Regions from separate parts of the Exiguobacterium sp. s5 genome, predicted to be linked through region 4. Evidence: riboswitches for the same ligand, from Rfam matches in the RefSeq annotation. Region 4 holds a riboswitch; each other region holds the start of a gene.
What was found. Region 4 has a riboswitch for S-adenosylmethionine ahead of metK (methionine adenosyltransferase). Riboswitches for the same ligand answer to the same signal wherever they lie in the genome.
Positions count from the first base shown of each region.

Region 1 (5,242 bases), on a different contig from region 4:
CGAGCTTGTCGCTATAGTAGAGGACGAGGAACGGTGCGATCATGAACATCATGACACCGGTGATCGTCTCTCCGAGGAAGCGGATCCAAATGTTACGGTCGAGCTGTTTGAGTGATTGAATCATTAAGGTCACCTGCTTTAGTTGATAGAATAAGAAAAGGGACGCAGCATGCACAAAGGCATACGCGTCCCTACGATCTTAGGCATGCCTCGGAAGGCAGGCGACATCACGGATTCAAATCACGGAGAGGCGCCTGCCGGTCAATATGAACTTGGACGTGCGAGCGTTGAATGACTGACATCGGTACCTCTCCTTTCTGCATTGGACTGTCTTCTCTTCAAGATTATGATATTTCCGTGAAATGTGTCAACATAAATCGTCAATGTGTCATAATAATTCGTTCAAATTCTTTCGGCTGAGCCGGTAGTCGATCAACCGAGAGAACACGACTTGAATCATCGCCGTGACCGGGACACTGATGAACATCCCGACGAGACCGAACAGGCTACCCCCGATGATGATCGACGTGATGACCCAAAACGGGGTGATGCCGACGCTGTCGCCGAGAATCTTCGGGCCGAGCCAGAGTCCGTCGAATTGTTGCAACAAGAAGATGAACAAGAGGACGATGAGCGCCGTGAACGGGTCATAGAAATAGGTGATGATGAACGCCGGAATCATCCCGAGCAGCGGACCGACGTACGGGATAAAATTCAAGACGCCGACGATGACGCCGAGTAGAAGCGCGTAAGGTGCCCCGATGATCAACAGACCGGCGACGGCCAACACCCCGATGATGAGGCAGTCGATCGACTTCCCGATGATATAGCGTTTGAAGATGTAATCCATCTCTTGAAAGATGTCGATCGTCGTCTTAGCCGACGCGACCGGGAACATCGCATACAACAGCCGCTTGAACATGCGGGCAAAAACCTCTTTGTCTTTCAACAGATAGATTGAGATGACGATCCCAATCAAGAAATTGATGAGCGTCATCGTGAAGCTCGACACGTAGCTGACCGACGACAAGACGGCGGTCTCGACCCAGCCCGAGTAACGTTCCTCGAAGCGGCTGAAATCGATGGCTTGGGCAATCGTCGCGTTGTACTCTTTCAAGTACGTGTTCAACTGGGCGAGGAACCCGTCAATCTGTCGGATGTAGAACGGGAGCTCTTCGATGAGTGAGGCCACACTCGAGTAGATGCGCGGGAACAATGTCACAGCGGAGATGACAAGAATCCCGATGAAGACGATGTAAAGGATCAGCAAACCTTGATAGCGTTTTAATTGAAACCGTTCTTCTATATAGGACAGGACGGTATTCAGGAGCAGCGCGATGGCAATTCCCATGATAATCGGCGTCAGCAACTGGAACGTGTAGTGCAACACACTAGAAATCGTGTCCGGTTCACTGATGACTTTCCATAGGACGAGCAGAATCAATCCGATCACGCTCAACTTCCAAATCAATTGACGATTTAATTCCAAAGGTCCATCCCCTCATCTTTTAAATTTTGTAGAATAGTGTTCACTTTGTACTATGACCTTTTTTTTATCGGGATTCAATAGGCCACACCCATTTTCGAAAAAGGATTGACAAGATTGGTAACGTTTGGTTAACTAAGTGACATATTACAAAAAGACAAATCGCATATAAAAACACTTTCTATCAAGAGAAGCGGAGGGACTGGCCCGATGATGCTTCAGCAACAGATTGTTCCAATACTGTGCTAATTCCAGCAAGGTGACCTTGAGAGATGGAAAGGTGGTTGTTTGAATACGTCCGTATCTCGACACCCCTTTCCGCGGAAAGGGGTGTTTTTTGCATAGGAGGACTATTCATGACAGACAGACGCTCACACTTACTTAAAACTTTACCACCCCAACACTTTGTCGGACTCGCCGATGAAGTCGCAGCACTTGAACAGGCCGGTCGCGATATCATCCGACTCGGTCAAGGGACGCCGGATTTGCCGACGCCTGAGCCGATCTGTGACGCGCTTCAGACGGCGCTCCTTGATGCCTCGACCCATCAATACGGTCCGTTCCGCGGTCAGGCCCGCCTGAAGCAAGCAGTGGCGACGTTCTATTTGAATGAGTATGGAGTCGAACTTGATCCCGAGACAGAAGTAGCGATTCTCATCGGCTCAAAATCTGGTCTCATCACGTTGCCGCAATGTGTGCTCGAACCTGGCGACGGGATTTTGCTACCGAATCCCGGCTATCCTGATTACATCTCGGGGGCACGACTCGCCGGTGCCGTCGTCCGTGACCTCGTCCTCCGGGAAGAGAACGGCTTCTTGCCGGACTATGAGACGCTCGATACGCAAGATGCAAGACTCATGTATTTGAACTACCCGAGCAATCCGACGGGAGCCGTCGCCTCACCCGCTTTCTTTGACGATACCGTCCGTTTCGCCCGGGAGCGGGACTTGATGGTCGTCCACGATTTCGCATACGGCAGCATCGGATTCGATGGCCATGTCCCGCCTAGCTTTCTGCAGGCGGAAGGGGCGAAAGAAGTCGGCATCGAGGTATATACGATGTCGAAAGCGTTCAACATGTCCGGTTGGCGCGTCGCCTTCGCCGTCGGGAACGCGGACATCATCGAGGCGATCAACACGTATCAGGACCACGTCCACGTCAGCGTGTTCTCGGCCATCCAGGCGGCGGCTGTCGCTGCGCTCGAGGCGCCCCGTACCATTCGCGATGACTTGGCACGACTGTACGAGGCACGGCGTGATCGCCTGATCGACGGGTTGAACCGGGCCGGCTGGGCCGTCGAACCGCCGGAAGGCTCGTTCTTCGTCTGGGCGAAAGTGCCTGAGGGTGATGCCAAGTCGTTCTCGCGGAAACTGCTGCATGAAGCCGGTGTCGCCGTCACCCCGGGCTATTTCTTCGGTTCGGAAGGGAACGGATACGTCCGCTTCGGTCTCGTCTCACCGGAACCGAAGATTGACGAGGCCGTCGAACGAATCGAGCGGTTGTTTGCCGCCTATGAGGAGGTGCGCGCATGATTCGTCAGGCCGTCCTTGAATATGACCACGCCGATGACGCGCTCGACCGTCTTGATGACTTAGTCGACGGCCGACGTGCCCACGTCCTGCACGGTCAGAACGGGTATGACGTCGTCCGAGCCATCTTTCCGGCCATCGCGGACTATCCGGCAACAAGGTTCAGCGGGGAGTGCACGGACTCGGAAGTCAAACGGCTCAAACCGTTGGACGCCGACGTGTTAATCGCCGTCGGAGGCGGCAAGCTCGTCGATACGGCCAAACTCGTCGCCTATCAACGGAACGTCCCGCTCATCGTCGTCCCAACGCTCGCCTCGAACTGTGCGGCGTTCACACCGCTCAGCGTCGTCTATCAGGAGGACGGGAGCTACGACCGCTACGACATGTTCCGCGTCGTCATCGAACGGGTCATCGTTGACTCACGGGTCATCTCGCGCTCACCATATGAATACTTTCGGGCCGGTGTCATCGACACGGTCGCGAAGTTTTACGAGGCCCGTTATTTGAGTGGTGACAGCTCAGCTGACGCCGGCGTCAACACCGGACTCGTCTTGGCCGAGCAGTGCGGGCGTCTCGTCGAACTTGAATTGAGCGAGCACGCTTTTGAGTCGTATAGTGACGACGTCCGCTTCGCGGTCGATCACGTGCTCGCCATTGGAGGTGCCGTCGGAGGATTTGGTGACGCCGGGACACGCGTCGCCGTGGGCCATGCGGTCCATAATGCACTCAGCCGCTTCGAGTCGACCCACTCTTTCTTGCATGGAGACAAGGTCGGCTTCGGCCTAATCGTCCAGGAGCGGTTGCGTCGCTCGGCCGATGCTCCGTATTTGGAGGCCTGGTTGAAACGGTTCGGTGCACCGACGACGCTCGAGGCGCTCGGGGTCGGGTCGGGCGACATCCCGGTACTGGTCGACTCCGTCATGACGGAAACCGAACTGCAACAGTTGCCGGAACCACTCGATAAAGACTTTTTGAAAATAATTTTTGAAAATTTACAATTTTCTATTTACAATTAAAAGAATTAAAAGTAAGATGATAACAACTTAATAGACCGATTGCTTATCAAGAGTGGTGGAGGGACTGGCCCTGTGAAACCCGGCAACCAGATCGTAATGATCATGGTGCTAATTCCAACAGACGATATCGTCTGGGAGATGAGCGTGTCCGACTTTGACTTGTCGTGCCCGCCACTCTGAATGAGTAGCGGGCTTTCATTTTGGAGGAGGAAAACAAATGAACATCAAACAGAAAACAGTACTTGCAGGAACATCATTACTCGCCGCCATCGCGCTCTCGGCATGCGGACAATCGGACGCGAGCGAGGCGCTCAGCACGGAGTCGCTCACGATCGGCGTCACGGGCGGGCCGCACCAACAGATCGCCGAGAAAGTGAAAGAACTCGCGGCCGAAGACGGCCTCGAACTCGATATCAAAGTGTTCAATGACTATAATACGCCGAACACGGCGCTCGCCGAGGGTAGCCTCGACGTGAACAGTTATCAGACGCTCTCATTCCTAGAACTGCAAAAGTCCGACAAAGGCTATAAGATCGACGATGTGTTCAAGACCGTCGCGTTCCCGATGGGTCTTTACTCGGAAAAGTTGACCGACATTGAGGACTTGAAAGAAGGCGACAAGGTCGCCGTCCCGAACGACCCGGCGAACGAACTGCGCGCACTCCGTCTGTATGAGACAGCGGGCCTCATTACGCTGAAGGAAGGCTTGACGGACAAGGCGACGAAACGCGACATCGCTGAAAACCCGCTCAACCTCGAATTCATCGAGCTCGAGGCGTCTCAGCTCCCGACCCAGCTCCCGGAAGTCGCACTCGCGGCCATCAACACGAACTTCGCGATGGGTGCCGGCCTGTCGATCAACGAGGACGCCTTGTTCCACGAAGACACGGTCGACAACCCGTATCCGAACTACGTCGTCGTCCGCACCGATAACAAGGATGACGAAGTCGTCGCGACACTCAAATCATACTATCACTCGGACGAGGTCCGGACGTTCATCGAAGAGACGTTCAACGGCTCAATCGTCCCGGCGTTTTAAGGAGGTCCTATGATCGCACTTAAAGGAATCACGAAGACGTTCACGGTGAACAAAGGTGCCGTCACCGCACTCGACGACGTCTCGCTCACGATCGAGAAAGGCGAAATCTTCGGTATCATCGGCCGAAGCGGGGCCGGCAAGAGCACGCTCATCCGCATGATCAATCTGCTCG
Region 1 is NZ_JACSLK010000005.1:113,112-118,353, reverse strand. It holds gene KNP60_RS11480 (MDR family MFS transporter) at 1-124, opposite strand, end outside; gene KNP60_RS11475 (AI-2E family transporter) at 389-1,489, opposite strand; SAM riboswitch class I at 1,665-1,765, shown strand; gene KNP60_RS11470 (aminotransferase class I/II-fold pyridoxal phosphate-dependent enzyme) at 1,843-3,018, shown strand; gene KNP60_RS11465 (iron-containing alcohol dehydrogenase family protein) at 3,015-4,031, shown strand; SAM riboswitch class I at 4,072-4,176, shown strand; gene KNP60_RS11460 (MetQ/NlpA family ABC transporter substrate-binding protein) at 4,249-5,070, shown strand; gene KNP60_RS11455 (methionine ABC transporter ATP-binding protein) at 5,080-5,242, shown strand, end outside.
Region 1: linked by a shared signal. The riboswitch ahead of KNP60_RS11470 (aminotransferase class I/II-fold pyridoxal phosphate-dependent enzyme) and the one ahead of metK (methionine adenosyltransferase) in region 4 are both predicted to bind S-adenosylmethionine.

Region 2 (5,242 bases), on a different contig from region 4:
ACAAATCGAGCTTTTAGCGAGTAATGGTATGCTTTTGAAGCGCCCGATCGTGACAGATGGTCAAAAATCAACTGTCGGATTTTCAGAAAAGTCGTTTACAGACGTTTGGGGCGAAGTGCTATAATACTCGTGTGAGTCTAATTCATTTGAGGGGGAAGTTAAGATGAGCAAAGTACCAGCCAATCTACGTTATTCAAAAGAGCACGAATGGGTTGAAGTGAACGGAAGCGTGGCCCGCATCGGGATCACAGATTTCGCACAAAGCGAACTAGGGGATATCGTCTTTGTCGAACTTCCTGAAGTCGGCGGCACGATTTTACTCGATGAGCCGTTCGGTTCGGTCGAGTCGGTCAAAACCGTTTCAGAATTGTACGCTCCAATCTCTGGAAAAATCACAGCGGTGAACGAATCACTCGCCGATTCACCAGAACTCGTCAACGAGGCACCGTTCGAAGGCGCTTGGATGATCGAAGTCGAGTTGAACGACGCGTCAGACGTCGACAAACTCATGTCAGCCGAAGAATACGAAGCGATGATTCAAGGCTAAACAAAACCCGGTTTCTCTTCACGAGAAGCCGGGCTTTTTTTGTTCATTCGAAATCGAGGCGGTAATGATCAGGCTGGATGAGCGACGTCCGGTTGAACAGGCGGTAGAAGATAATTCCGAGCGTTATCGGGATGAGTCCGAACAAGACGATGACGAGCATGACGTTCCAAAGCGCGAAACCGCCGGGCATGAGGTGCAAGGCGTTGATCGGTCCGATGAGACCAGACACACCGAAACCGGCACTGATTGGTGTACCTTCGATCCGAAGGATGCCTGCGAGCGCTCCGAGGATGGCCGCATTGGCGAGTACCGGCAACATCATGATCGGACGACGGACGAAGTTCGCCATTTGAATCTTCGGTGACCCGAGGAAGTGGGCGATCGACGTTCCCGTCGCGTTCATCTGCCAGCCGGCGATGGCGAGACCGAAACCGGCGGCGACGACCCCTAAGTTGGCGGCCCCGGCCGCGACACCAGACAGACTGATCGCTGTGGCGATGCCGACCGTCGAAATCGGCGAGACGATGATGAGCGAGAACGCCATGGCGATCAACATGCCCATCACGATGGGCTGCAGTTCCGTCATCGTCATAATGATCGTCCCGACGTATGTCGTGATTTGTGAGATGTAAGTGAGCAGGAACGCCCCGATCCCTCCGGCGACGACGATGACCGTCATCGGTAAGACGAGTACCGTGTATGTCTTCAAGCGTGGCGACAACTGCATGACGAGGAACGTCGCGAGAGCGGCCGTCACACCGGCCGTGATGACGTCACCGATTCCGGCCATGAGGAACGCGCCTTCCTCGATGCGGATGGCGCCGCTCCCGACCTGGGTCGCGATGCCGATTGTGCCGGCCTCGAGTGCCGAGCGTCCGAACTGCATGGCGACAGCGACACCGATGATGACCGGTAAGAGACGCATCGCGATTGTCGTCGCATCTAAGATGAACTGCAAGGACGGAACATAAGGTAAGATGGCTTTCGTTAATTCACCGAGCAAGGCGCTCGGGATGAGGGCGATGAGGATGGCAAGACTGAGGCCGTTCAAGACGTTCATCAAAAACTGTTTTCCGGTAAGCTTCTCTTCCGTCATTGGGGATTCACCTGTCCTTTTCTACTGGTATGCTGTTATGTACAAAAGCAATAAAGTTAATGACCATACTATGCCTCTTTCTAGCGAGCGTCAATACAAAATGTTGAAATGTTCAGAATTTTCCATTTGAGCACAACTTTTGAACCGACCGGTCCGGATTCATATACTTAGAGGAGAGGTGAGAACAATGATGACAGACGGATTCTTATATATATACGCCCCGATGTGCGGTACATGCGCCGTGGCCGAGCGGATGCTCTCGGTCGTCGAGGCCGTCGACCCCGAACTCCAGATTGAAAAGCGTGATGCCAACTTTATCCCGAACGAGCTCGAGGCGTATCAGGTCATGAGCGTCCCGGCGCTATTGAAGCTGGAGAATGGCCAAGTTCGCGATCGTTTGTACGCGTTTCAAAACGTCCAGCACGTCCTATCTTTCGTCAAATGAGATAGGATGATTAGAATAATCTGAAAATTTTAAATAATCAGTTGACACAGAAAGTTCACGAATGATATATTCATTACAACATCTTACTTGAACACAACATAGGACGAGATTTTCCCGTCAGCAAGACGTTTTCGAACAACCGTTGCATGAGCTTACGCGATTTCAGGTGGACCTTCCCTTCGATTGTCCCCCAAAAAAATCAAGCGTCGGGGCACCGGTCGCGTAATTGCATGGTCCGTTCGAAGATCGAGTGATGGTCGGGTAAAAATCCCCCATATAAGGATGAATGCTCTGATCGGGCAAAAGAGGTTCATCTATGGGTTGTCCTTCAGTGACTCAAGGTGCTACGTTCTGTGTCATCCTCGGATGGCACCTTTTTTTATTTTTTTGCATAAAATAGTTTGACATGAAAATAATATGTCGCTATGATAAGGCTAATCAAATACGCAACCACTCTTATCAAGAGAGGCTGAGGGACTGGCCCTATGACGCCCAGCAACCGCGGAGCAATCCGAAATGGTGCTAATTCCAGCAAGGTGTAAACCTTGGAAGATGAGAGCAATCGTTGTCCGTACCGATAAAGTACGCACGTTTGCTCAAACGTGCGTACTTTTTTTGTTGTCAGGAGGGAAATGGATTGATTCAACTACGCAATGTGGCCAAATGGTTCGATACGAAAAACGGTCGGGTCCAGGCGGTCGATGATGTGTCGCTTACCATCGAAAGCGGCGAAATTTTTGGAATAATCGGATATTCAGGGGCGGGGAAGTCGACGCTCATCCGCTTGCTCAACCGACTCGAGGCACCGTCTAGCGGTGAAATCGTGGTCGCCGGCAGCGAGCTGACGAAGCTCACGCCGAAGGAACTACGCGGGGTACGTAAAAACGTCTCGATGGTGTTCCAACACTTCAACCTATTATGGTCACGCACGGTCGCTGAGAACATCAGCTTCCCGCTCGAGCTCATCGGGGTACCGGCCAGCGAACGCAAACGCCGCGTCCAAGAACTTGTCGAACTCGTCGGCTTAGGCGGACGGGAAGACAGCTATCCGTCGCAACTATCGGGCGGTCAAAAGCAGCGAGTCGGGATAGCCCGTGCGCTCGCTACGAATCCAGAAGTGCTCCTCTGCGATGAAGCGACGAGCGCACTCGACCCGAAGACGACCGATTCGATTCTCGAACTGCTCGTCAGCATCAATAAAAAGCTCGGATTGACGATCGTCCTCATCACCCATGAGATGCACGTCATCCAAAAGATTTGCCACCGCGTCGCCGTCATGGAGGCCGGGAAGGTCGTCGAGACCGGACAAGTCGCCGAGGTGTTCCAACATCCGGAACAGCCGATCACGAAAGAGTTCGTCAAACAGATCGGCGCGGTCGAAGACATGTCGCTCACGTTCGAGCACTTGAAAGCGCGTTATCCGAGCGGTCAAATCGTCAAGCTCAAATTCTTGAACGAGACGGCCGAGCAACCAATTCTGTCAGAAGTGTTGAAGCAACATGATATCGGCTTCAACATCATCGGCGGAAACGTGACGCAGTCACAAGTCGGTGCCCTCGGGACATTATTCATCCAATTGATCGGAGAGCCGGCTGAAGTCGAGCGGGCCATCGCCTCAATCCGGTCGCAGGCAGTGGAAGTGGAGGTAGAAAGCGATGTTTCCTAATGTAGATTGGCAAGTCATGCTCGAGCAGACGTGGGAGACGCTCTATATGACGCTCGTCGCCGGAGCCGCGACTTTCGTCATCGGTCTCGCCCTCGGGATGCTCTTATACGTCACGAACGAACCGCTCATGATGAAAAACCGTCCGATTTACACGGTTATCAGCGCAATCGTCAACGTGTTCCGGTCGATCCCGTTCATCATTTTGATCATCTTGCTCATCCCGTTCACGTTACTCGTCGTTGGGACGATGCTCGGATCGACGGCAGCGTTGCCGGCGCTCATCATCGGTGCGGCTCCGTTCTATGCGCGGATGGTCGAGCTCGCCCTGCGTGAAGTCGACCGCGGCGTCATCGAGGCGGCTGAATCGATGGGTGCGACAAAATGGCAGATCGTCTATAAAGTGTTGTTCCCAGAAGCATTGCCGGCCATCGTGTCAGGCATCACGGTCACGATCGTCGCGATCGTCGGTTATACGGCGATGGCAGGGGTCGTTGGGGGCGGGGGACTCGGGAACTTGGCGTTCCTCGAAGGGTTCCAGCGCTCACAGAGTGACGTCACGTTCGTCGCGACCGTCTTAATCTTGGTTATCGTCTTCGTCATCCAGTTCATCGGCGATCGACTCGTATCAGTAATTGACAAGCGTTCCGCTTGATCTAAATAGAAAATTTGGAGGGGTTTTATAATGAAATCATGGAAAACAGTACTCGGATTGACAGCAGCTTCAGCACTCACGATTCTCGCAGCTTGCGGCGGAGATTCAGAATCAGGTTCGGGCGATGACAAGACGCTCGTCGTCGGTGCGTCAAACGTCCCGCACGCTGAGATTTTAGAGCACATTCAAGACGACTACGAAGAGAAGGGCTATACGCTCGAAATCAAGAAGTTCCAAGACTACGTCCTCCCGAACAAAACGCTCGCGGACGGCGAACTCGACGCGAACTACTTCCAACACGAGCCGTACCTCGAGTCGCAAATGGCTGAGAACAAAGACTACAAATTCGCATCAGCCGGCGGCGTCCACATCGAGCCGATTGGTGTCTACTCACAAGACTACAAATCACTCGATGAGCTGCCAGAAGGCGCTGAAATCATCATGAGTTCGTCAGTCGCTGACCACGGACGAATCCTCACGATGCTCCAATCAGAAGGCTTACTCACGCTCGCAGAAGGCAAGACGACGGACGCGACGGTTTCAGACATCGTCGACAATCCGAAAAACTTGGAGTTCAAGACGGACGTTGAAGCGGCACTTCTCCCGCAAGCGTTCAACAACGGTGAAGGGGACGCGGTCCTCATCAACACGAACTACGCGATCGATGCCGGCCTCAACCCGCTCGAAGACGCGATCGCCCTCGAAGGCGAAGACTCACCTTACGTCAACTTGATCGTCACACGTGAAGGCGACGAAGACGACGAGCGCGTCAAGGCACTCCTTGAAGTTCTCACGTCAGAAGAGACACAACAGTGGATCTTGGACGAATACAAAGG
Region 2 is NZ_JACSLK010000001.1:751,823-757,064, forward strand. It holds gene KNP60_RS03920 (arsenate reductase family protein) at 1-124, shown strand, start outside; gene gcvH (glycine cleavage system protein GcvH) at 164-547, shown strand; gene KNP60_RS03930 (PTS sugar transporter subunit IIC) at 591-1,643, opposite strand; gene KNP60_RS03935 (thioredoxin family protein) at 1,831-2,088, shown strand; SAM riboswitch class I at 2,542-2,647, shown strand; gene KNP60_RS03940 (methionine ABC transporter ATP-binding protein) at 2,726-3,754, shown strand; gene KNP60_RS03945 (methionine ABC transporter permease) at 3,744-4,406, shown strand; gene KNP60_RS03950 (MetQ/NlpA family ABC transporter substrate-binding protein) at 4,437-5,242, shown strand, end outside.
Region 2: linked by a shared signal. The riboswitch ahead of KNP60_RS03940 (methionine ABC transporter ATP-binding protein) and the one ahead of metK (methionine adenosyltransferase) in region 4 are both predicted to bind S-adenosylmethionine.

Region 3 (5,242 bases), on a different contig from region 4:
CAACTTGAAACCGCGCGTCGCGCTTCGACGCTTCCGCTTCACGTATCCTTGGAACGCCATCACGTCTTTCTTGGAGATTGCCATCCCAGCCGGTGTTTACTTGGCACTTGGTGGTGTGACCGGTCTCGGCTTCTATTCTCAAGACTCGTTCCTGCCGCTCGCCGGTTTGATTCTGGCCATCATCTTGAACACGGTCGTGCAAAAGTATCAAGTCGGTTGGTGGTTCCGCGTCGACATCCCGGTCCGCGATTTTCTGAGCATCGCGTTTTATACGTATATCGTCAGTCTCGTCTTCATTTTGGCGGCCTCGTTGTTCCGGGAGACGAATTTACTCGTCGTCAGCAGCATCGCTGCCGCGTTGACGTTCTTCATCAAGCGGCTCATCATCCAAAAAGGCCGGCAAGACGCCTTTAAATCGTTGATTGAACAGTATGATGAGGCAAAAGAAGCCGTGTCGTTATCGCAGAGCGAGGCGCAAGCCATCGAAGTGTTTCTCAGTCAATGTGAGCGGCTCAATCACTATGACGAAGGGTTCGTCGAGTTTAAACTGTTCGACCGTACCCTGTACTTTGATTTGAAGACGCGTCAGCCGATTGACCGTCACATCGTGTTCGATTTGCTCGATCACGCTTATCCGAACGAAGCCTCGGTCGAATATGAGATGCGCTTCGAATGGGACGCACCACTGTCGAACGAATTTGACGACGACTATCATAGTTTCATCTCGGTTCGGTCCGAGGAGATCGAAGGGATTCGCACGTGGCTCGTCATGACGGGTGAACACGTCTATGGGTATCCCTCGACCATCCAACGTGAAATCGTCAAACTTCTCAAGTCGTTCAACCGGACGATCAGCCGTTGCCATGAGCGCGACCGTCTTTACACGGAAAGTCGGACCGACAGCTTGACGCTGCTCGCGAATGCACGCGCGTTTTACGAATACGGGATTCAACAAATCTCGGACGGTTCGATGTATCCGATTTCGGTCGCGATGCTCGACATCGACTTTTTCAAAAAAATCAACGATTTGCACGGACATCAAGTCGGGGACAGTGTGCTCCAAGAGTTTGGACGGCGGATTCGCCAGGCACTCCGCACCGAAGATTTTGCCGCCCGTTACGGCGGTGAAGAGTTCATCTTGCTATTGAATCGTTGCGATGTCGAACAGGCAATCGAGATCGCCGAACGGATCCGGCAACAAATCGAGAACAAACCGTTCCACGTCGACGGAATCGATATCCCCGTCACCGCTTCGATCGGTGTCGACACGATTCAGGCGTTCGGTGACAAACGCCTCGACGATACGATCCGTAACGCTGACCGGGCCCTCTACGTCGGCGGGAAGTACGCCGGACGCAACCGCGTCGCCCATTACAATTTCTTAACGACCTGACTCACCCCCACGTTCACCGCGTGGGGGTTTGCTATTGACAAGCGGATTTGAAACAGGTACGTTAGGGAACGTGTCTTATAATTAAATATCACAACTTTTTTATCAAGAGAGACTGAGGGACTGGCCCAGTGACGTCTCGGCAGCGGGTAACCTGTGCCAAATCCAGCGAGCAGTCTGCTCGAAAGATGAAAAAAGTGTTTTCTTGTAGAGAGAGCCTTTTTTCAGAAGGCTCTCTTTTTATTTTATGAATGAGGTGAATCGATTGGAACAACCGACAGCTAACAAATGGGCACTATTGCCTTTGCTCGTCTTCCTCGTCTTCTTTATCGGGGCAGGCATCTACTATAACGACTTTTATAAATTCCCGGTCCTGATCGCGGCGTTGATCGCGGTCATCGTCGCGGCGATGATGACGAAAGGCAGCGTCACTCAGACGGTCGAGCGTGTCGCCCAAGGTGCGGGGAACCCCGGCATTTTGATCATGGTCTTCATCTTCTTGCTCGCCGGAGCGTTCTCGAGTGTCGCCGAAGCAATCGGCGCAATCGACGCGACCGTCAATGCGGCGCTGACATTTTTACCGTCCTCGCTTCTACTGAGCGGTTTATTCGTCATCGCGGCTTTCATCTCGATGGCGATGGGAACGTCGACGGGCACGATTGCCGCCCTCGCCCCGATCGCGCTCGGTATCCACGAAGAAAGTGGCGTCAATATCGCCATCGCGGCGGCTGCCGTCGTCGGTGGTGCCATGTTCGGGGACAACTTGTCGTTCATCTCGGACACGACAATCGCTGCCGTCCGGACCCAGCGTACCAATATGCGTGACAAATTCCGAACCAACTTTTGGATTGTCCTCCCGGCCGCCCTTATCACAATCGTCCTCTTATCGGTGTTATCGAGTGGAGAATCGACTGTCGATGCAGCCGCGTTCGAATGGTATAAACTCATTCCATACCTCGCCGTCATCGCTCTCGCCTTGACCGGGTTGAACGTCATTCTCGTTTTGCTTGGCGGGATTGCCTTGACCGGCATCATCGGTTTGATCGATGGGAGTTTGGCTGTCACTTCATACGTCACGGCTATGGCAGACGGGATGATGGGTATGGCCGAGATTTCGCTCTTGACGCTCCTCATGGGCGGACTCGTCGGACTCATCTCGCATAACGGCGGGCTCACTTACTTGCGTGACGCGCTCACGTCGCGGATTCAAAAACGTGCCGGTGCCGAATGGAGCATCGCCGGGCTCGTCAGCGCGACGAACGTTGCGACGGCGAACAACACGATCTCGATTCTCGTGGCCGGTCCGCTCGCCGCCAATATCGCCGACACGTATGACATCGAGCGAAAGAAATCAGCGAGTGTGCTCGACATCTTCTCGTGTGGCGTCCAAGGCCTGTTGCCTTATGGGGCACAGCTGCTCATCGCCGCCGAATTGACGAATACGGCGTCACCAGCGCTCGTCCCGTATATGTTCTATCCATTCCTGCTCTTCATTTGCGGAGGGCTGGCCATCGTCTTTAACTTCCCGCGTTTCAAAAAGCGCGCCTGACCAAAACGACCCTTTGAAGCACTAGCTTCGAAGGGTCGTTTGACGTTTCGTTTCACGTTCACGTTGAAGTTGTTCGTTGCGTTTTTTGAAGGCGCGCCGCTTGAGCAATTCCTCGAGGCCACGGCTGATCGCCCAAAGAACAAACAGTAACAGTCCAAGCATCGATAAGCGGAACGGACTTTGAATAAACTCTTCCCACTGGTCACCAATGACCGAAAAAATCAAGACGACAAGCAGTTTCCCGAACCCCGCCGCCATGATGAATGTCCGAAGCGGCATTTGAATGAGGGCAAGTAAGTATGTGATCAAACTGACCGGGATGAACGGGAGCGAATATAAAAACCCAAGCGAGATCGGGCTCATATGGTTGATGCGTTCCAGCCAATATACCCCTTGTTTATGTTTTTCGAGCCACCGTGTCATCGGTTTACGGAATACGTAACGGACGGCTGTAAAGACAAGAATCGTCCCTAGTAAACTACCGACCCAAGACAATAACGTCCCGAGCAAGAACCCATACGTGGCCGCGTTCGCCGAAATGATGAGGACGAGCGGAAGAAATGGAAAGATCGCCTCAAGGAACGGCGCCCCTAGTCCTGCCCATGGGCCTCCCGGAAGCTCTTGCAGCCATTCAATCAGTTGGATAATCCATTGTTGGAGTGATGTGAGCATATCAGTTTCCACCTTCGACTTTCATTAATACCTTTTACCCGATTTCGCTCAGGAAGACGCATCCCCCTGCACGCCAGTAAAAAAAATAAAAAGTATTTGCGAAATTTCGCTGTGATATCTATCATATAATATGGACTTGTGGTTGCAGGCAAGTCCGCTCGTCGAACGACACAACCCAACGTTCGTTTTCCTGCAAAAAACTGAACACAGGGGAGTAATAACATGGAAACAAAACCAATGCGGGTCTTGCTGTACTATAAGTACGTCAACATCGAAGACCCAGAAACGCTCACACAAGAGCACCTCAAGTATTGTAAGGACCTTGGCATCAAAGGACGGATCTTGATTTCTTCCGAAGGAATCAACGGAACGTGCTCTGGGACTTGGGAACAGACCGAGCAATACATGAACGACTTGAAAGCGAACCCGCTTTTCAGCGATATCGAGTTCAAAATCGATGAAGTCGAAGAGCATGCGTTCAAAAAAATCTTTGTCCGTCATAAGAAAGAGCTTGTGACGTGGCGCTTTGATGGTGAGTTCGACGTTCCTAAACAGCACGGTGCGTACCTCGAACCGGCAGAATGGAAAGAGATGATGAATCGCGACGATGTCGTCATCCTCGATGTTCGTAACAACTACGAGTACGATCTTGGTCACTTTAAAAATGCGATCAAAATCGACGTAGAGGCTTCTCGTTACATGCCAGATTGGCTCGAAGAGAACAAGGACCTCTACGAAGGGAAAACCTTACTCACGTACTGTACCGGAGGCGTCCGTTGCGAGAAATTTACCGCATATATGCGTGACCAAGGTCACGACAACATTTTCCACCTAAAAGGCGGCGTCGCCATGTACGGCAAAGACGACGCCACGAAAGGCGAAAATTGGGAAGGCGAGCTCTACGTCTTTGACGAGCGCATCAACGTCCCAGTCAACACGGTCAATCCGTCGGTTGTTTCCGAGTGCATGCACTGTGGGACGAAGACGGTCCGTTACGTTAATTGTGCCAACCCGGTGTGTAATGCTCAACACTTCTGTTGTGAAGAGTGTGAACCGAAACAAATGCGTTCATGCTCGAAAGAGTGCCAGGAGCATCCACGTAACCGCTATATCATCGAGAATATCGCGGACAAACTTCAGGAGACTGAAGGCGTCGTCGGGTAACAAAAATCGACCGAGAAGCACTTCGAGCCTATGCTCGAGGTGCTTTTTTTGACAAAAACTTTACGTCTAGTGCCTGAAAGAATCGGGTATAGTGTAGATACCATTGTCAGACAGGAAGTGAATCGATTGCTCTTTAACGAACCTTTACTCGCCGCCTTGCTCGCGTGGTTCATCGCCCAAGCGGCCAAGCTCGTAACCGAACTCATTAAAACACGAGATTTTGAACTTGAAATCATGTTTGCCTCAGGTGGGATGCCAAGTTCCCACTCCTCGACCGTCGTCGCATTGACGACCGTGATCGGGCGTATCGAAGGGCTCGACTCCAGCATGTTCGCGCTCGCCCTGATTTTCGCGACGATCGTCATGTACGATGCGACCGGTGTCCGGCAAGCGGTCGGGTTCCAAGCCCGTTTGTTGAACGACTATTTCAAAGGCATCAAACATGAGACACCGATTTTAAATGAGTT
Region 3 is NZ_JACSLK010000004.1:295,305-300,546, reverse strand. It holds gene KNP60_RS10600 (GGDEF domain-containing protein) at 1-1,393, shown strand, start outside; SAM riboswitch class I at 1,490-1,585, shown strand; gene KNP60_RS10595 (Na+/H+ antiporter NhaC family protein) at 1,638-2,939, shown strand; gene KNP60_RS10590 (TVP38/TMEM64 family protein) at 2,961-3,611, opposite strand; gene trhO (oxygen-dependent tRNA uridine(34) hydroxylase TrhO) at 3,834-4,775, shown strand; gene KNP60_RS10580 (divergent PAP2 family protein) at 4,893-5,242, shown strand, end outside.
Region 3: linked by a shared signal. The riboswitch ahead of KNP60_RS10595 (Na+/H+ antiporter NhaC family protein) and the one ahead of metK (methionine adenosyltransferase) in region 4 are both predicted to bind S-adenosylmethionine.

Region 4 (5,242 bases):
ACGGATGGGGGGGCGGGCCGAACTTTGGATCGTCCCGTTCGCTCATCAACTCCCGTTTTGGGAAAAGTGGAAGACGACCGATGAGGCGATGGACTGGATGTTAGCCGTCGCACCAAAAAATGACTAGCGCCTGAACCAGGCGCTAGTCATTTTTTATTACACGATGATTGGGCCGGCCGCGACGACCGCCTCACTCGCTTTCGTGAATCGTTTGAAGTTGTCTTGGAACTTACGGGCGAGCGCTGCCGCCTCGGCGTCGTAGCGGGCCCCGTCTTTCCATGTGCCCCGTGGGTTGAGCACGTCGTCTGGCACCCCGTCGATGTGGCGTGGGATCTCGACGTTGAAGATGTCATGGCGCGTCGTCTCGACGTCACGGAGTTTCCCGTTGACGGCCGCGTTCACCATCGCCCGTGTATAGGCGAGCTTCATCCGCGATCCTTCGCCGTAAGCTCCGCCGGTCCAACCGGTATTGACGAGATAGACGTCGACGTCATGTTTCTCGATCAACGTGCCGAGCATGTCGGCGTAGCGTTCCGGTGCGAGCGGCAAGAACGGTGACCCAAAACATGTCGAGAAGGTCGCCTGCGGCTCCGTCACGCCGCGCTCCGTGCCGGCTAGCTTCGACGTATAGCCTGACAAGAAGTGATACATCGCCTGCTCCTTCGTCAATTTGCTGATTGGAGGCAGGACGCCGTACGCGTCTGCCGTCAAGAAGACGATCGTGTTCGGATGCCCGGCTCGTGACGGAAGCATCGCGTTATCGATAAATTGAATCGGGTAGGCGGCCCGTGTGTTCTCAGTGAGTGAGATGTTCTTGTAGTCTGGCGCCCGTTCCTCGTCCAAGACGACGTTCTCGATCAACGAGCCAAATCGAATGGCATCGTAGATTTGAGGTTCGTTCTCACGCGACAAGTTGATCGTCTTCGCGTAGCAACCGCCTTCAATGTTGAAGACGCCGTCAGGAGACCAACCATGCTCGTCGTCCCCGATTAAATGACGTTCTGTGTCGGCCGATAGCGTCGTCTTTCCGGTACCCGATAGCCCGAAGAAGAGAGCCGTCTCGCCGGCGTCCGATACGTTCGCCGAGCAATGCATCGACAAGACGTGCTGTTCCGGTAACAGGAAGTTCATGACTGAGAAAATCGATTTTTTAATTTCGCCGCCGTATTCTGTTCCCCCGATCAGAATGGTCCGTTTGGCGAATGAGACGAGAATGAACGTTTCGGAGTTCGTCCCGTCGACTTCCGGATCGGCCTTATAGCTCGGTGCATAGATGACCGTGAACGGATCAAAGGCACCTTGTGTCGGCCATTCGCGCAAGAACAACTGTTTCGCGAACAAGTTGTGCCACGCGTATTCTGTGATGGCCCGGACCGGGAGCGTATAATGCTCGTCAGCCCCGGCAGACGCCTCGAGATAATAGAGCTTGTCTTTCGTCTCGAGATGCGTGAGCACTTTATCGAGCAGTGCCGTGAACTTCTCTTCTGCGATCGGTTGGTTGACCGGACCCCAGTCTACTAAATGATTGCTGACTTCATCTTGCACGACGAATTTGTCTTTCGGTGACCGTCCTGTGAATTTACCTGTACTGACCGATAAAGCCCCGTCTTTCGTCAGTACGCCTTCCCCGTTGCGAATGGCTTCTTCCACCAATTCTGGAACCGTTAAGTTCCGCATCATGTCGGCACCTTTAATTAATTCTTCGATTTTCAGGAGCGTTGTCGCCATCCTGAATCCCACCTTTCCCCTAAATAGATGTGGATGAAATCCGCATACTTCCGCGTTTAATTAGTATGACGTTTTTATTATATGTGACATACTAATCAAAAACAAGCCTTTTTTACCCTTTAAAGTAAGCGCTTTCTTACACTGTCATTCTAACATATTCTGTACCAGGTCATAGTACAAAATCGAAAACCGACAAAAAAATGTTTGATATTTCACAAACATAACTATTGCGAGTTCGTGAAAAGTTTTACGAATTCAGTCGATACGCTTGACAGAACGGGGTGTCATTTATATGATGGTCTTCGTAACGGATACTCTTATTCTGAGCGGTGGAGGGAACAAGGCCCTACGAAGCCCAGCAACCGTCCGATTTGTCATTGTTATTCGGAAAAGGTGCTATCCTGAAGCGAAGCGCAAGCTTCGAACGATAAGAGGGTAAGGAAGAACGATTCAACCTTTCCCATTGAACATGGCGAAAGGTTTTTTTCATTACCGTCCCAAAGCAACGCGTAAGGGGAACGAGTACCGTCCACACATCACCCTTATTATAGGAGGTTTTTCGAAATGGCAAACTTGAACCGTCGACTTTTCACTTCGGAGTCCGTCACGGAAGGACATCCGGATAAAATTTGTGACCAAATCTCAGATGCGATTTTGGATGCGATTTTAGCTGAAGATCCAAACGCCCGCGTTGCGGCTGAGACATCTGTCACGACAGGTCTCGTGCTCGTAGCAGGTGAGATCACAACATCAACTTACGTGGATATCCCGAAAGTTGTTCGTGAAACAGTTCGTGAGATCGGCTACACACGTGCAAAATATGGTTTTGATGCAGAGACTTGTGCTGTCCTCACATCGATTGATGAGCAATCGGTAGACATCGCCCAAGGTGTCGACCAAGCGCTTGAAGCTCGTGAAGGACAAATGACTGAAGAAGAAATCGATGCGATCGGCGCTGGTGACCAAGGTCTCATGTTCGGTTACGCAACAAAAGAGACACCAGAACTCATGCCGCTCCCGATTTCACTCGCACACAAATTGTCACGTCGTTTGGCAGAAGTTCGTAAGAACGGCACGCTCGCTTACCTTCGTCCTGATGGTAAGACACAAGTGACGGTCGAATACGACGAAGCGAACAACCCAGTTCGCATCGACACAATCGTCATCTCGACACAACACGCCGAAGACATCACACTCGAACAAATCCAAGCTGATTTGAAAGAGCACGTCATCGACGCGGTCATCCCGTCTGAACTCATCGACGCGGATACAAAATACTTCATCAACCCGACTGGCCGTTTCGTCATCGGTGGACCACAAGGGGATGCAGGCCTTACAGGACGTAAGATCATCGTCGATACGTACGGTGGTTACGCTCGCCACGGCGGCGGCGCGTTCTCAGGTAAAGATCCAACCAAAGTTGACCGTTCAGCGGCGTACGCGGCTCGTTACGTAGCGAAAAACCTCGTTGCAGCGGGACTTGCTGACAAAGCAGAAGTTCAACTTGCTTACGCGATCGGCGTTGCCCACCCGGTATCGATCGCAGTCGACACGTTCGGCACAGGTAAATTGAGCGAGACTGAGCTCGTCGAACTCGTTCGCGAGAACTTCGACCTCCGTCCGGCCGGCATCATCAAGATGCTCGACCTTCGCCGTCCAATCTACAAGCAGACAGCAGCTTACGGCCACTTCGGTCGTACAGACGTTGAACTCCCATGGGAGCAAACGGATAAAGCGGCAGTGCTTGAAGAAGGCGCGAAACGCTTCGCATAAGACAGTAAAAACGACCTTTCTCAGCGAAAGGTCGTTTTTTGTTAGGCTTGTGTTTTGTTGTCATTCGATGATTCGTTATTGCTTGATGACGTGTCGGATGAAGTTTCTTGCCCGAGCGCCGTATCTTTCGCATCGACAACTTTCTCGCCGATCGATTGAAGATCTGACTTCGCTTCTTGCGCCGTGCCGACGACTTTGTTCACGTCTTCTTTGACCGTGTCGACTTCACCAGCGACTTTCTCGTATACGTTTTGAACGTCAGTGGCAACTTCTTGGATGATTCCAGAAGCCGATTTCACTTGGTCAATGACTTGTGAGGCCTTGCCGGCTGGGTCTTGTTTGACTGTATCGACGAGACCGCCGACCGACGATTTCGCGCTCGAGAACGATTGTTTCGTGTTCTCACGGTTCGACGTGCTAAGTAAGGCGAGCAGACCGCCGACGAGGGCGCCGAGGAGCATCCCGGTCACGACGGTGATTTTAGGGCCACCTGCATTTGTTTGGTCAAACTGACGATTTGGATTGTTGGCTTGCTCTAGTTTTGGATCATGTTGTAGTTTCGGTTCCATAGTAACACTCCTTTTTGTAAGTTGGCATTGATACTCTTATACCCGAGTCAAAATGGAAAATAACGTCTTCCTTCATTTCGACATCAAAAAGTAATGAGCGGGCAGGATATTTTTTTGCTGATGGGGAATGATACTACTAGATTGGCCAAAAGGGGGATGCCGTTATGAAGATCAGGGAAGCCGTACCAGAAGATGCCGCCACCATCCGCGATATTGCGCTCGCAACGGTCAGTGAACAAGACGAGGTTCGTTCAAAAGTAATGGAACGGGCTTATCAGCAAGAAGAGATCGTCCGCGCCATCAGTTCAAGCGAGGAAGCGAAAGAGCAGTTGTTCATTGTCGGTGAAGCCGAAGGCGACGTCATCGGGTTCTATCATGCGATCGACCGCGGGGATACGTGGGAAGTGCTCCGGCTCTATCTTCATCCGACCCATCACCGACAAGGTCTCGGAACGGCCTTATTGTCTCATCTGCGCGAACGTAAAGTTCAACCGATCGAACTGTACGTCGAGAGTTCGAACGAGCAGGCGATCGCCTTTTTGAACCATGAGGCGTTCATCGAATTGAATCGGATTCAAGAGGAAGTGTACGACCAACCGATGGAACTGATTCATTTGCGCTATGACCCGAGCTAAGACCCTAGACGGATTTTCTGACAAACATCAGTCTCAGCTGATGTTTTTTGTTAGTATAAAAACATGGACATAATAAAATGAGGTGACAGTATGACATACGAAGAAGAATCACGAAAAGGGGTCATCGTGATCGTCTATCCGCTCCAGTTCACGTCACGCTTGAGCGAGGCGTTTTTAGGACGGTTACGTGACGAATATGAAGTTCTCGTCGTGACCGGACAGACGGTCGGCTTGACGGCGGAAGACCATAAGCTGTTAATCAAGAACACGCTACGCGAGGCGAGCCAGTACAAACTGCCGATTCACGTCATCGCCTTCAGTCTCGGGGCGTTGTTAACGAACCGATTGCTCCAGGAATACGATGTGCCGCTCGGCAGTTTGACGTATATCTCACCCTTGTTCGATTGGCATCCGTCCCGCCAAATCGGCGGATTGAAACAAGTCGTCGCGAGTGCGGTCGACCGTTTCCGTCCGGATTTGCCGCTCGGCATGATGACGTTCATGGGTGCAGGCGAAGAGTCGTCCCGCTTTGGTGAG
Region 4 is NZ_JACSLK010000003.1:307,202-312,443, reverse strand. It holds gene KNP60_RS08890 (alpha/beta hydrolase family protein) at 1-127, shown strand, start outside; gene pckA (phosphoenolpyruvate carboxykinase (ATP)) at 157-1,728, opposite strand; SAM riboswitch class I at 2,043-2,162, shown strand; gene metK (methionine adenosyltransferase) at 2,293-3,501, shown strand; gene KNP60_RS08875 (hypothetical protein) at 3,543-4,070, opposite strand; gene KNP60_RS08870 (GNAT family N-acetyltransferase) at 4,235-4,705, shown strand; gene KNP60_RS08865 (alpha/beta fold hydrolase) at 4,796-5,242, shown strand, end outside.